4 regions of the Neorhizobium sp. BT27B genome follow, and region 1 is predicted to be linked to each of the others. Evidence: predicted binding sites of a transcription regulator. Region 1 holds the regulator's gene; each other region holds the start of a gene.
The links. Region 1 encodes PhoB, which activates phosphate uptake and scavenging genes when phosphate is short. Its sites were predicted from a motif close to TGTCATNNANCTGTCAT; they were not measured.

Region 2: the regulator PhoB is predicted to act here: its motif matches at 2,271-2,287, upstream of AAIH70_RS16960 (alkaline phosphatase).
Region 3: the regulator PhoB is predicted to act here: its motif matches at 2,259-2,275, upstream of AAIH70_RS28135 (UDP-2,3-diacylglucosamine diphosphatase).
Region 4: the regulator PhoB is predicted to act here: its motif matches at 2,116-2,132, upstream of AAIH70_RS22695 (NAD-glutamate dehydrogenase).

The regions. Positions count from the first base shown of each region.
Region 1 is NZ_JBCIYT010000006.1:397,007-400,781, reverse strand. It holds gene AAIH70_RS18680 (GcrA family cell cycle regulator) at 1-205, shown strand, start outside; gene AAIH70_RS18675 (PACE efflux transporter) at 422-862, shown strand; gene phoB (phosphate regulon transcriptional regulator PhoB) at 923-1,606, opposite strand; gene phoU (phosphate signaling complex protein PhoU) at 1,631-2,344, opposite strand; gene pstB (phosphate ABC transporter ATP-binding protein PstB) at 2,397-3,212, opposite strand; gene pstA (phosphate ABC transporter permease PstA) at 3,226-3,775, opposite strand, start outside.
Region 2 is NZ_JBCIYT010000006.1:53,734-57,508, reverse strand. It holds gene AAIH70_RS16965 (hypothetical protein) at 1-342, opposite strand, end outside; gene AAIH70_RS16960 (alkaline phosphatase) at 459-2,213, opposite strand; gene AAIH70_RS16955 (ribonuclease D) at 2,651-3,274, shown strand; gene AAIH70_RS16950 (hypothetical protein) at 3,505-3,775, shown strand, end outside.
Region 3 is NZ_JBCIYT010000016.1:101,125-104,899, reverse strand. It holds gene AAIH70_RS28140 (NADP-dependent malic enzyme) at 1-2,108, opposite strand, end outside; gene AAIH70_RS28135 (UDP-2,3-diacylglucosamine diphosphatase) at 2,337-3,146, shown strand; gene AAIH70_RS28130 (ABC transporter substrate-binding protein) at 3,211-3,775, opposite strand, start outside.
Region 4 is NZ_JBCIYT010000009.1:113,520-117,294, forward strand. It holds gene AAIH70_RS22680 (lytic murein transglycosylase) at 1-473, shown strand, start outside; gene AAIH70_RS22685 (carbonic anhydrase) at 501-1,139, opposite strand; gene pdxY (pyridoxal kinase PdxY) at 1,192-2,064, opposite strand; gene AAIH70_RS22695 (NAD-glutamate dehydrogenase) at 2,236-3,775, shown strand, end outside.

The sequences.
Region 1 (3,775 bases):
CGTCGTTCCGATCAACCGTAAGCTGGCGCTGACGGAACTGACAGAGCGCACCTGCAAGTGGCCGATGGGCGATCCGCTGAAGGACGATTTCCACTTCTGCGGCGCAGAATCCCCGGACAACTCGCCTTACTGCAAGTACCACGGCCGCATGGCCTACCAGCCGGTCAACGAGCGCCGCAACAAGGCTGTTGCCCGCGCTTCGTAAAAGCCGGCAAGACCACACGAGGACGAGATCGAAAGCGGGCTTCTGGCCCGCTTTTTTGCGCCTACGGATCCGGCAATTGCCTATATGCATAGCAGCTTTGCCATCTGGCGGCTTGCCTATCGTCTCCCGAAAACCTATTTACGGGTCGCGAGGACGACCTCCCCCGAACTGGGCTGACACACCGGGACGACCCGGCCAAAACCCAAGGGGTTGACCATGCGCACGACGCGCGACCGTATTCGCCACGCACTCAGCTTTGAAATCATCGGGCTTGCGCTTTTCACTCCGCTCGCGTCCTTCGTTTTCCATCTTCCGGTGGAACATGTCGGTGTCGTCGGCATCGTCTCGGCAACTGTCGCGACGGCCTGGAACTACATCTACAATCTCGGCTTCGACCACCTGATGCAGAAGTTTCGCGGCAGCACTCTGAAAACCATGCCTCTGCGCGTGGCCCATACCGTGCTGTTCGAGTTTGGCCTGCTGGTCGCACTCCTGCCGTTCATCGCCTGGTATCTGGGCGTGACGCTCTGGCAGGCGCTGGTGATGGATATCTCGTTCGCGACCTTCTACCTGGTCTACGCCTTCCTCTTCAACATGGCATATGACCGGATCTTTCCGCTGCCGGAATGGCGCGAGGCGCAGGCACCAGCAGAATAAAAAAATGGCCCGGATGCGAGACACATCCGGGCCATTTTCATTGTGAGCAGGTGAAACCGATCAGGCTTCCATCGAATAACCCGCGCCGCGAACGGTGCGGATGACATCCTGCATGTTGGAAAAGTTCAGGGCCTTGCGCAGGCGTCCGACATGCACGTCGACGGTACGCTCATCCACATAGATGTCATGGCCCCAGACGCCATCCAGCAGCTGCGAGCGCGAAAACACGCGGCCCGGCGAGACCATAAGGAATTCCAGAAGGCGGAACTCGGTCGGGCCGAGGCGCACTTCGCGGCTCTTGCGGTGAACACGGTGTGTCTCGCGATCAAGCTCGATATCACCGCATTTCAGCACGCTGGAGAGAACTTCCGGCTTGGCTCGGCGCAGCATAGCCTTGACGCGGGCCATCAGTTCCGGCGTGGAAAACGGTTTTACGACATAATCGTCTGCGCCCGTCGCCAGACCGCGAACACGTTCGCTTTCCTCGCCGCGTGCCGTCAGCATGATGATCGGCAGACGTTCGGTCTCCGGCCGCATGCGCAGGCGCCGGCACAGTTCGATGCCGGAAACGCCCGGCAGCATCCAGTCGAGGATGAGAAGGTCAGGAACGCGTTCCTGAAGTCGGATTTCGGCCTCGTCACCGCGCAAAACGGTTTCGACCTCATATCCTTCGGCTTCGAGATTGTAGCGAAGAAGCACGCTCAGTGCTTCTTCGTCTTCAACGACCGCGATCTTGGGTAGCATGTCTTATCTGCTCCGTTTCACCCGTCACTCGACGAGTGCACCAACCGTGTTTGCCGTATCGTCCTTCGGGCGTTCGCCTTCAAGCTGGGCACCGGTCTTGATGTAATAGATGGTCTCGGCGATGTTGGTGGCGTGGTCGCCGATGCGCTCGATGTTCTTGGCGCAGAACAGGAGATGCGTGCAGGTGGTGATGTTGCGCGGATCTTCCATCATGTAGGTCAGGAGTTCGCGGAACAGCGACGTGTACATCGCGTCGATTTCCTCGTCGCGGGCACGGATGATTTCCGCCTTTTCAGCCGAGCGGCTGGCAAACACGTCGAGAACGTCCTTGAGCTGCACGAGGGCGAGATCCGAGAGATGCTCCAGGCCACGGGCCAGCTTGCGCGGAACGCCGGTGCCCTGCACGGCGATGACGCGCTTGGCAGTGTTCTTGCCAAGATCGCCGACGCGCTCAAGGTCTGCTGCGATGCGCAGCGTGCCGATGATTTCGCGAAGGTCGGCCGCCATCGGCTGACGCTTGGCAATGGTGACGATCGCCTTGTCCTGGATCTCGCGCTCGGCGTGATCGAGGATGACGTCGTCGGAAATGATCTTCTGGGCCAGCGCCGTGTCGGAATTGACGAGCGCGCGCACGGCATCGCCGCACATCTGCTCAGCCAGGCCGCCCATTTCGGAAATGCGGCGGTTCAAATATTTCAGCTCTTCGTCGTAGGCCGAAAGAATATGGGTCGAAACCATTTTTCTGATCCTTGATGTCTGCGGTTCAGGCAATTCGGGTCAAAGACCCGGATCAGCCGAAGCGGCCCATGATGTAATCCTGCGTGCGCTGGTCATCGGGATTGGTGAACATCTTGTCGGTGTCGTTTTCCTCGACCAGCTGGCCAAGGTGGAACATGGCGGTGCGCTGCGACACGCGGGCCGCCTGCTGCATCGAGTGCGTGACGATGACGATCGTGTAATTGGCGCGCAGTTCGTGGATCAGTTCCTCGACCTTGGCGGTTGCGATCGGATCGAGCGCCGAACAGGGTTCATCCATCAGGATGACTTCCGGCGAAACGGCGACGGCGCGGGCGATGCACAGACGCTGCTGCTGACCACCGGACAAGCCGGTGCCGCCTTCATGCAGACGATCCTTGACTTCGGTCCAGAGACCCGCGCGCTGAAGGCTGGCTTCAACGATCTGGTCCATGTCCGCCTTGTTGCGGGCAAGACCATGGATGCGCGGACCGTAGGCGATGTTTTCATAAATCGACTTCGGGAACGGGTTCGGCTTCTGGAACACCATGCCGACGCGGGCACGCAGTTCCACGACGTCGATTTCCTTGTCGTAGATATCGTCGTTGTCGAGCGTGATCTTGCCGGTGACGCGGCAACCCTCGATCGTGTCGTTCATGCGGTTCAGCGTGCGCAGGAAGGTCGACTTGCCGCAACCGGACGGGCCGATAAGCGCCGTGACGGTGTTTTCGCGAACGTTGAGGTTGACGTCGAACAGGGCGCGTTTCTCGCCGTAATAGACGGATACGTCGTTGCCGATCATCTTGTAGGACATGTCAGTCATCTTCTTGTCTAGCGCCTTTTCCACTGCTGCTTCAGACATCATGTTCATAACAGAGCTCCTTCTACCAGCGCCGTTCGAAGCGGCGGCGCAACAGGATCGCACCGACGTTCATGACAATGAGGAACAGGAGCAGGATAATGATTGCTCCCGAGGTTCTTTCGACGAAGGCGCGTTCCGCCTCGTTGGCCCACATGTAGATCTGCACCGGCAGGGCCGTGGACGGATCCATGGGAGTGGTCGGATAGTTGGCGACGAAGGCGACCATGCCGATCAGAAGAAGCGGCGCGGTTTCGCCAAGCGCGTGCGCCAGGCCGATGATGGTGCCGGTCAGAATGCCCGGCATGGCAAGCGGCAGGACGTGGTGGAAGATGGTCTGCATCTTCGAAGCGCCGAGGCCGAGTGCGGCCGCACGGATCGACGGCGGAACCGCCTTCAATGCCGCGCGGGTGGCGATGATGATGGTCGGCAGCGTCATCAGGGTCAGAACCAGACCGCCGACCAGCGAGGCCGAGCGCGGCAGGCCCATGAAGTTGACGAACACAGCCAGACCGAGCAAACCGTAGACGATCGACGGAACGGCCGCGAGGTTGTTGATGTTCACCTCGATCAGG
Region 2 (3,775 bases), 340 kb from region 1:
GAGATAAACGACGACGATATTGTCCGGCCAGTCGCTGTCGGTGGAGCAGAACGGGCAGATCGACATCGGGATTTCGGTGAGCACGAAAAACTGCGCTTCGGCCTTCAGCGGCGGCGCCATGAAACCGCGCATGGCGATCTCCTTGCCGTTCAGCTGTTTGACCTTTTCGGAAAATTCGAGCCCGAGGACGCTGATCTTGCCATAAAGCTCATCGAACGAAATCGGGCTTTCGGCGCGAGCACGCGTGGCGGCGGAAAACAGCGGCAGGCCGGCCATCAGGCCCAGCGTCATGGTCTGCAGCGTCTGGCGGCGATTGAACCGCGCCTGATCAAGCTTGCTCATGACCAATCTCCTTTTTGGAAATGTCTCACGCATCGTGATCCTAACGGAGTGGCGATGCAAGAGCGGGAACGGCAGGGGCACGCCATGACGACGTGCCCCCACGGTCTTTTCAGGTCTTAGTTGGTCTGCTTTGCGCCAAGCGCGAAAGCTTCGGCGAGACCCTTGTAGACGTCGCTCTGCTCCATGTAGCCACGGAAGCCTTCGGCGCCCGGGCCTTCGGCCTGCAGAACGATATCGTCAACAGCGTGGACACCGCTGTCAGCGCTCTTCGGGATGATGCCGGATACGAAGACAGCGCCGGGAACGTCCTTGTACTGTTCGTTGGCGATGTATTCCTTCTTTTCGTTCTGGACCGACGGCGCAAACGGGCCATCGAGCTTCGGACGGAAGGTTTCGTAATGGTCAGGGCCGTTATTGGCGTTCAGGAACAGGCGACGCGACACGTCGACCTTGTCCGGATAACCGTCGCCGTCCTTGTCTTCGTAGTTCGGGAAGCCGGCTTCGGCGTAGGTACCGACCTTTTCGCGCATTTCGGTGCCCGGCTTTTCGTCATCGACGGTGCCGATGATGGAAACACCGTGGGTGTGGTCGCCGGTAACGACGATCAGCGTGTCGGGGTTCTTGGCGGCAAATTCGCGGGCAACACCGATGGCCTTGTCGAACTCGATCGTATCGACGACAGCGCGATCCCAATCCAGCGGATGGGACATCTTGTCGACGTTTGCGGCTTCAACCATCAGGAAGAAACCTTCCGGGTTCTTCGACAGCGAATCGAGAGCGACCTTGGTCATTTCGACCAGGCCCGGCTGTTCCGGGAACTTGCCGACGGTACCCTTCTTGAGGAACTCGCGGTCGAGCGTGGTGTCCATGTTGCCGGTGTGGAACAGGCCCAGGATCTTGCCGGTATTGCTGCTGGCCGCCGTTGCCAGTTCACCCTTGCTGGTTGCCAGCGTGTAACCGGCTTCCTTGAACAGGGCGATGTAGTCCTTGTCGTCCTTGCGCTTCGAGCCGGCAGTCGCCTGCGGCAGGAAGTAGGCGGAGCCACCGCCGAGCAGAACGTCTGGCTTGACGTCGAACAGCATGCCGTTGATTTCGGCCTTGTCACCACGCTTACGGGTGTGGGCGACGACTGCGGCCGGGGTCGCGTCCTGCAGTTCGGCGGTAGAGATGATGCCGATCGACTTCTTGGTCTGGCGGCGCAGGGCTTCGGCGAGGGTTTCGACCTTGGGGTCGTCCATCGAGGCAGGTGTGCGGTCGGCATAAACGCCGATGGCGTTCACGGCGGTCTTGTGACCGGTCATGTAGGCCGACATGGTGTTGGCAGAGTCGGTGGCGACAGCGTCCGTGGCCGAGGTGCCGATGAAGGCGACCGGCGGCACGTCATCCATGTTGAGGCGGCCATTGGCCTTACCTTCGGTCATGCCCTTGGACATGATGCGGGCAGCGGTGCGGTGCGCAACAGACAGACCGTCGGCGATCAGGAAGATGACGTTCTTGGCCTTGGCCTGGGACGGCGTACCGTAAACATTCCAGGTAACGCTCTTGGTTTCCGAACCTGCGGAAACTTCGACCTTGTAATCACCGGCATTGGCGATGGTGATGCCACGCAGGATGACGGCCGAACCAAGGACCTTGTCCTTGTTCTTTTCTTCGGCGACGAACTCGACTTCCTTGCCGAGAGCGGCCTTGTAATCCTGGCCGTTGACGGTGATTTTTACGTCTTCCGGCTTTACGACGGCATCAAACTCGACCTTGAAGTCGAACGGCGAGCCCGAAAGGATCGTGGCACGATCGAGCGGGAAAACTTCGGCAGCCTGAGCAGCGCCGGCAAGAATGGTCGTAGCGACCAGGGCGGCAAGAATTTTGCGCATGGTGGAACCTCGCTGAGGAGTTTAAAAGTGAAGGCGAGGTGGGTATATCGGCGCCAGATGACACTTACGTGACGCATTGTCGCAACGGCCGCCGAAGAGGAAAATATCTGGAAAGGCGCCCTTCCCGAGCAAGGGCCGAAAATGAAAAAGCCTGCCGCGGGAGGAGGTGCGGCAGGCTTTAAACTTGACCGACAACTGGGAGGAGGAGGATGTTGTCGATCCGTATCGGGCGGCACTGGGAGGAGGAGTGTGCCGCTTCGATGATTGGTTTATAGCCATGCGTTAGTAGAAAGGGAAACTAATTTGTTGCAACGCAGCAATGCGTTTTGTGCAAACCTGCTCCAGGCCTTGGCTTCGAATGAGGCAGAATATTTAGAGATGGCGATGCCACGCGCGATTGCGGTATAGCGGGACAAACAGTCGACAAAGGATTTTCCATGGCCCAGATCCGGTATCACGAAGGCGATATCTCCGCAGTGGACGCTGCCCGCTACACCGGCGCCGTCGCCATCGATACGGAAACGCTGGGACTGGTGCCACGCCGCGACCGCCTCTGCGTCGTGCAGCTTTCGCCCGGAGACGGCACGGCCGATGTGATCCGCATTGCCGCCGGTCAGAAGCAGGCCCCCAATCTGGTGGCACTGCTGGCCGACCCGACGCATGAAAAGATTTTCCATTACGGCCGATTCGACATTGCCGTGCTGTTTCATACGTTTGGGGTGACGACGGCTCCGGTATTTTGCACCAAGATCGCGTCACGGCTGACACGCACCTATACCGACCGGCACGGATTGAAGGACAATCTGCGCGAACTGCTGGAGGTCGACATTTCCAAGGCGCAGCAGCAGACGGACTGGGCCGCCGAGGTTCTGTCACAGGCACAGCTGGAATATGCGGCATCGGACGTGCTGCATCTGCATGCGTTGCGCGACAAGCAAGTGAACCGGTTGATCCGCGACAAACGCATGGAGCTTGCAGAAGCCTGCTTTGCATTCCTGCCGACGCGCTCGAAGCTCGATCTTCTGGGATGGGACGAGACCGACATCTTTGCCCATAGCTGATGGCAGGCATGCGGCCAAATCGACGAGCAAATTGCAACCACTGAATGAAAACAGCGTTGCCGTTAGGGAATCATTAGGGATGTTTGCGGCATATTTAGCCTAACCATCCGGCATGAAAGTCGCCATGAGGCGCGACGGTTGCAACCCAAATGGGTTGCAAAGATATTTTGACCGTCCAGCCGGCCTGTCCCTTCAACTCGAGGATCTGCCTCCCTGACGTGGAGCCGGCCATGCTGCCACCTGTTCCCGCCACATCCGTCGCCCACGCCATGCAGGCGAACCAGCGACAGGCTTCGACCCAACAGATTGCGCCGGACGTCCCCGTGCAGGACAACGCCGTAGCGGGGACTGTGCGACCGATCGTTGCCGGCAATACATCCAGCATGGAACTGCTTGGCCTTTCCGGCCAGATGCGGCTGGCGCAGAGCCTTTCCGTTTTTGCCGAAACGCTTGGCAGCCTTCTGAAACTGCCGCGTCGCGAGGGCGAGGCGCTTGCCGACT
Region 3 (3,775 bases), on a different contig from region 1:
CCGGTCAGCGTGCTGTCCGGCATGGCGCGCTTGCGCACCACTTCCGAAAGAGCAGCGCCACCCTGCATTTCGCCGTCGATTTCCAGATGCGGTGCCTGTTCGCGCACCATTGCCAGAGCTTCGCGCATCTTGCGGGAACTGTCCGAATCGCGCGAGCCGAAATTCGAGTGGCAGATGAGTGCTGCTTTCGGCTTGATGCCGAAACGCTGCACTTCCTGCGCCGCCAGAATGGTGATCTCGGCGATCTCGGCAGCCGACGGGCTGTAGTTCACGAATGTATCCGTGAAGAACATCGCGCCGCGCTGCGAGATCAACAGGCTGAGGCCGGACAGCGAGCAGGCGCCGGGGCGCATGCCGATGATCTGACGGATGTGGCGCAGGTGGCTGTCATAGCGGCCTTCGAGGCCGCAGATCAGCGCATCGGCTTCACCGCGCTTGACCGACAAGGCACCGATGATGGTGTTGTTGGTACGCACCAGCGTGCGGGCGGCATCCGGGTTGATGCCGGCGCGGCCGACCAGCGCAAAATAGTCGTCGACATATTCGCGGTAACGCGGATCGTCTTCCGGATTGACGACGGAAAAATCCTCGTTGGGGCGCAGACGGATGCCAAAACGCTTCAGCCGCGCCTCGATGACCGAAGGACGGCCGATCAGGGTCGGTATGGCGATCTGTTCGTCGAGCAGGACCTGAACGGCGCGCAGGACGCGTTCGTTTTCACCTTCGGCGAAGATGACGCGCTTCTTTTCGGCGGCCTTGGCGGTCGCAAAGATCGGCTTCATGACAAAGCCAGAACGCCAGACAAAACGGTTCAGCTGATCGAGATAGGCGTCGTAATCCTGGATCGGACGGGTGGCGACACCGGTCTCCTCGGCGACCTTGGCGACGGCCGGCGCAATGCGCAGGATGAGGCGCGGATCGAAAGGCGAGGGGATCAGGTAGTTCGGGCCGAAGATCGGCGTCTCGCCAGAATAGGCGCGGGCGACGACGTCCGAGACTTCCTCACGGGCCAGCGCTGCGATCGCCTGCACCGCTGCCATCTTCATCTCTTCGTTGATCGTGGTGGCGCCGCAATCGAGCGCACCGCGGAAGATGTAGGGGAAGCAGAGGACGTTGTTGACCTGATTGGGGAAATCCGAACGGCCGGTGCAGATCATCGCGTCGGGACGGGCGGCACGCGCCAGTTCCGGCATGATTTCCGGGTTCGGGTTGGCGAGCGCCATGATCAGCGGCTTTTCCGCCATCTGCGCCAGCAGTTCCGGCTTCAGCACGCCGGCAGCCGAAAGGCCGAGGAATACGTCGGCGCCGCCGATGCTGTCGGCCAGAACGCGGTTGTCGCTCTTCTGGGCGTAGACGGCTTTCCACTCGTCCATCAGCTCGGTGCGGCCTTCATAGACCAGACCTTCGATATCGTGGACCCAGATGTTTTCCTTCTTGGCACCAAGCGAAACCAGAAGGTTGAGGCAGGCAAGCGCTGCCGCACCGGCGCCGGACGCGACGATCTTGACGTCGGAAATGGTCTTGCCGGCCAGTTCCAGGCCGTTGAGGATGCCAGCGGCCACGATGATGGCGGTGCCATGCTGGTCGTCGTGGAAAACCGGGATGTTCATCTTCGCGCGCAGCTGGCGCTCGACTTCGAAACATTCCGGTGCCTTGATGTCTTCAAGGTTGATGCCGCCGAAGGTCGGCTCGAGCGCCGCGATGGTCGAGACCATTTCCTCGACTTTCGGCGCATCGATTTCGATATCGAAAACGTCGATACCGGCAAACTTCTTGAACAGGACGGCCTTGCCTTCCATCACCGGCTTGGAGGCCAGCGGGCCGATATTGCCAAGGCCCAGAACAGCGGTGCCGTTGGAAATCACGGCGACAAGGTTGGCGCGCGCCGTGTAATCGGCAGCGGTTTCCGGATTGTCGCGGATAGCAAGGCAGGGAGCGGCAACACCCGGCGAATAGGCGAGCGCGAGGTCGCGCTGGTTGCCGAGCGGCTTGGTCGCGGTGACCTCCAGCTTGCCGGGACGGGGAAATTTATGGAAATGCAGCGCCTGCTCTTCGAGTTCGCCATTGCTGGCGGGGTTGGCAGGCGTATCGGACATGTTCGATGTCATTGCGACCTCGGTCAATTTTCTTCTGGAAGGTCCCTCAATACAACAAATGTTCCGAGGGTCCAGCCGCATATTGATCAATAACGATATTTCGGGATCGGGCGTGTTGCGCTGAGGTTACTCAGGGTGGGAACCGGGGCAAAAGCGGCATTCTGTCATGCTAGTGAAACAAGACTCTGTTTTTCAGGAGCCAGGACGACGCGACGAAAGGGCGGTTTCGTGACTGGGCAAATGGAAACAAAACATTTCAGAACCCTGTTCATCTCCGACGTGCATCTCGGCTCGAAGGCGGCACGCACGGATTTCCTTCTGGATTTCCTGCGCTACCACGAGGCCGACACGATCGTGCTGGTCGGCGATATTGTCGACGGCTGGCGTTTGAAGCGTAGCTGGTACTGGCCGCAGGATTGCAATGACGTGGTGCAGAAACTGTTGCGCAAGGCGCGCAAGGGCACCCGCATCATCTACATTCCCGGCAATCACGATGAATTCCTGCGCTCGTTTCCGGGCGTGCATTTCGGCGGTATCGAAGTTGCCGACCGTATCATCCACGAGACGGCGGACGGCCGCAAATATCTGGTTCTGCATGGCGACCAGTTCGATGTCGTGGTGCGCAATATCCGTCTGCTCGCCTATCTCGGCGACTGGGCCTATGACGCGGCGATCGTCATCAATATCGGCCTTGCCGCCATCCGCCGCAGGCTTGGCCTGCCTTACTGGTCGTTTTCGGCCTGGGCAAAGCTGCAGGTCAAGCAGGCCGTCAATTTCATCGGCGAATTCCAGAACGTGGTGGCCGACGAAGCGCGCCGCGCCGAAGTCGATGGCGTCATCTGCGGCCATATCCACCACGCAGTGATGGAAGACATCGACGGCATCCACTACGTCAATACCGGCGACTGGGTGGAAAGCTGCACGGCGATCGCCGAGCATATGGACGGCTCGTTCGAGCTGATCACCTGGCGACAGATTGCAGCGACGGCGCAAGTGCATGCGCTGCCGGCGCCGGAAGAACGCGAGATGTCGGCAACGCAGGCGGCTTGATTCTTCGCAGCAGCAGATTTGATATGGGCCGGTCATGGTGACCGGCCCATTGTCATTTCAGGCATCAGGCCTTGTATTTTGCTTCCAGAAAATCGAGCAGGTTGAAGGCTGTGAGAATGTTGCCGAACAGGAAGTCGGCGGACGGCAGCTCGATCTTTTCGCCCATCAGGTTGGCGAATGTCGGCAGCGCCTTCAGTTTTTCGCTCATGGCGCCGGCACCCTTGGCGCCTTCATCCTCCAGAAGCAGGATCAGGTCGGCTTCGAGAAGATCGAGGCGTTCGAGGCTGATATTGATGAAGGCATCGTCGCCGCCGGCCTGCTGTTGCGGCGGCGCCTTGAAGCCGACATCCTTCAGCACCGCCCATGTGAAGGAATTGTCCTGCAGCATGTAGCGGACAAGATTGGTGCGAACACGGGCGACCGTTGCCGTGCCGGCCTTGTCGCCGATGATGGCGCGAACGGCCTTGGTGCAGTTGTCGTAACGGTCGAGCAGTTCTTTCGCCTCGGCGTCGCGGCCCGTCACCTGCGCGATGCTTTCAAGCGCCTTGCGCCAGTTCTTCTGGTCCACATCGATCAGCACCGTCGGAGCGATCTGGCTGTAACGGTCGTACATGCCCTGCTGGTCAGGC
Region 4 (3,775 bases), on a different contig from region 1:
GTTACGGCGTTCCGGCCGGCCCGCTCCTCGCCATCTGGGGCATGGAAACCGGTTTCGGCAGCTACCTTGGCAATCAGCACACGCTGTCGGCAGTCGCCACGCTCGCCTATGACTGCCGCCGCTCTGAGTTTTTCACTGAACAGCTTTATGCTGCGCTGCAGCTCGTTGCCCGCGGTGACCTGAGCGTCACCGCCAAGGGTGCTGCCCACGGTGAAATCGGCCAGACACAGTTCCTGCCATTGAACGTCATTCGTTTTGGTGCAGATGGTGATGGCGACGGCCATATCGACATGGTTCGCTCACGTGCCGATGCACTGGCATCGACCGCGAACTTCCTGCGCGGCCACGGCTGGCGTGCCGGTGCAGGCTATCAGCCTGGCGAACCGAATTTTGTCGCTATTCAGGGATGGAATGCCGCCTCTGTGTATCAGAAGGCAATTGCCCATATCGGCGCGCAGATCGACGGCAAGTAAGCCGTCGATCCTTATTCGTCACTCATGTCATAGAGTCGGGCGGATGAAATCGCCCGTCTCGTTCATGATCCAGAGTTCGCCGGTCGATATGTCGAACCAGGCGCCATGGATCCTAAGCGCACCTTCATCGTGAAGCTTTTTCACGAACGGAAAACTCATCAGGTTGCTGATCGAATTGCGGATCGAGACGCGCTCCAGCGCTGTCTGCCGCTCAGCCTGCGTCATCAGATCGTTGTTCTGGATCTGCTCGGCAGCGGGTTTCACAAGCTGCATCCATCGGCCGATGAAGTCACCTGCGGATAATGGCTCCATGGCGGGATCAAGTGCCGCCTGTATGCCGCCGCAACGACCATGCCCCATGATGACGATATCGCCGATCTTCAGGACCTGTACCGCATATTCGACGGCTGCGGACGTTGCGTGATACTGGCTGTCAGGCTCGTATGGCGGCACCATGTTGGCGACGTTCCGCACGACGAACAGCTCGCCCGGACCGCAGTCAAAAATGACTTCCGGCGCCGCACGCGAATCGCAACAGGCGATGAGCAGTGTGTGAGGGGTCTGGCCGTGCTCGGCCAGCACGCGATAACGTTCGCTGGCATCTGCGTAACGACCGTTCATGAAGCTGCGGTAGCCCGCAAGCAAAGGTTCGGGAAAAGCGTCCATGACGAGACGCTTATCGTGCACGCTGACGAGAATCAACGGTCACGATATCGCCTTATCGGCGAACGTTCTGCAAAGGGTGGATCAATCGACGCAGCTGGACCATTGCCATAGGGGTGGAAAGGCTTGCGGAATCGGTTTCGAGCGCCAGTTCGTCGCCACCGCGCTTGGCTGTGCGGGCGAGCACTTCATAAACACTGGCGGTTGCCAGTTGCAGCGCTTTCTCTTCATCCATCCCCGAAAGAAGCCGTGCAAGAAAAACAGCCGCAAGCAGATCACCCAGGCCATTCGGCGGGTTTTCGATCAGGCGATGTTCGGCAAGAAGTGCAAGCTTGCCCGTCAGATAGAGATTTCCGGTTCCACCAGCCATCATCGGCACGGCCGAGGTTACCAGCATGCGAGCAGGCCCGAGGGCGACGGCCGCATCCATGATTTCTGCGTTGCTGCCAAGTTCCGCACCCGAAAGCCAGGCCAGCTCGTACCGGTTCGGCGTAGCAAGAGAAGCAAGCGGAATAAGGTCGTCGCGGATCGCCTCGGCAGTGGCCTGCGGAATGTAGAGGCCACCGAGATCCCCCATCACGGGATCGCAGACGTAAAAAACATCAGGATTTTTCTGACGTAAAGCCTGTATGAGACGGGCAACCGCCTTCGGTTGCCCCGGATGACCGAAATAACCGGTCAAAACGGCTTTAACTTCACCGATCCATGGCGCTGCGATCAAATCGTCGATAACCTTGTCGAATTCCTCTTCGGAAAACACGATGCGGGTCGAGCGACCATGTCCCGGATGCCAGGGAAGAACCACAGTCGGCAATGCCCACACAGGAAAACCAAGCGTTTCGAGTGCAAAGACCGCGGCACGGTTGCCCACCGAGCCACGTATGACGTGGCTGGAAATGACGATGACGGCGCTTGGGTTTTCAGACATGAAAAAAGACTTTCGATCGAATGGTTCGTTGATCAGTTTTTCAGCGGTTTATGTCAACAAGTCTTCGTTGATCGGTGGAATAACCGGATAGCAATCGGCTAACATAAGATAACCGTCTGCTTCGGTTTGTCTGCCGCAGACGCCATAAAATGATCTGGGAGAGGAATGCCCATGGAAACGAAGCGCAATCCGAAAAAAGACAAGCAGATCGACGCGGCACGCCGCATCGCAACCAAGAATGCGCTTGATCCGCATCTCCTCTTCAGCCGGGCAAGCAAGGACGACCTTGCGAATTATACGCCCGAAATGCTCGCGCTTTCTGCCGAGCAGGCTCGAAAGGCGCTGGCCGGCTGGGACCACAAGGACGCTCGCGTACAAATCGAGGCGGTGGCCGGAATCGAACCGGCGGGTACTGCAGTGTCCGTGCTGACGATCGTCGATCACAATCAGCCCTTCCTCTACGACTCGGTCATGGGCGAAGTGACCAGCAGCTATCGCGATCTGACTCTTGCCGTTCATCCCATCCTGCATGTCGAAGACGGCAAGGAACCTGTTTTCCACCCCGGCGAGGCGCCGGTCGATTCGGAGCATACCGTCAGCCTGATCCAGCTGCACATCCCGCTGTTGACGCCGGAGCAGGTAAGCGACCTCAAACAGCGCATAGACAAGGTTCTCGGCCAGGTTCACCTCGCGATCCATGATTGGCAGGCCATGCTTGCCCGGCTCGATACGACGATCACCGACCTGACGGCGGTGGCGCGCAAAAAAGCCGAGCGCGATGAGGCACTCGCCTTCCTCGAATGGCTGCGTGACGACAATTTCACCTTCCTCGGCATGCGCGAATACACCTATTCGGGCAGTGGCAAGAATGCCCAGTTCGAGCGCGCCAGCGAACGTGGCCTCGGCATTCTGTCCGATCCGGACGTGCTTGTGTTGCGCCAGGGCAAGAGCGCCGTGATGACCACGCCGGAAATTCTCGAATTCCTCGAGGGACCGGATTTCCTGATTGTCACCAAAGCCAATGTCAAATCCGTCGTCCATCGTCGCGCCTATATGGACTATGTCGGCATCAAGCGCTTCGATGAGGCTGGCAAGGTCATCGGTGAGCTGCGTGTCGTCGGCCTGTTCACGGCAACCGCCTATACCCATTCGGTCAGCGAGATCCCGCTTATTCGCGCTAAAGCCAAACGCATCAAGGAGCATTTCGGCTTCGATCGGCTGAGCCATTCCGGCCGTATGCTCAAGAACACGCTCGAATCCTATCCGCGTGACGATCTTTTCCAGATTCACGCGGATGTGCTGATCAGGTTCTGCGAACAGATCATGGAACTGGCGGAGCGGCCGAGAGTACGGGTTCTGCCACGCATTGACCAGTTCGATCGTTTCGTATCCGTGATCATTTATGTTCCACGTGAAAACTACAATTCTTACGTGCGCGAAAAGGTTGGGGAGTACCTTTCCGCTACATACGAAGGACATGTTTCCGCCTATTATCCGGCTTTCCCCGAAGGCGGCATAGCCCGCGTCCATTTCATCATCGGACGAACAGGCGGCAAGACGCCGCGCATTCCGCAGCCAAAGCTGGAAGCAACCATTCGCGATATCGCGACCCCATGGAGCGAGCGTTTTGCGACATTGGCAGGGCCGCATCAACCCGTGCTGCACACAACCCAGGCCTATCAGGAAGCCTTTACGCCTGAAGACGTGTTTG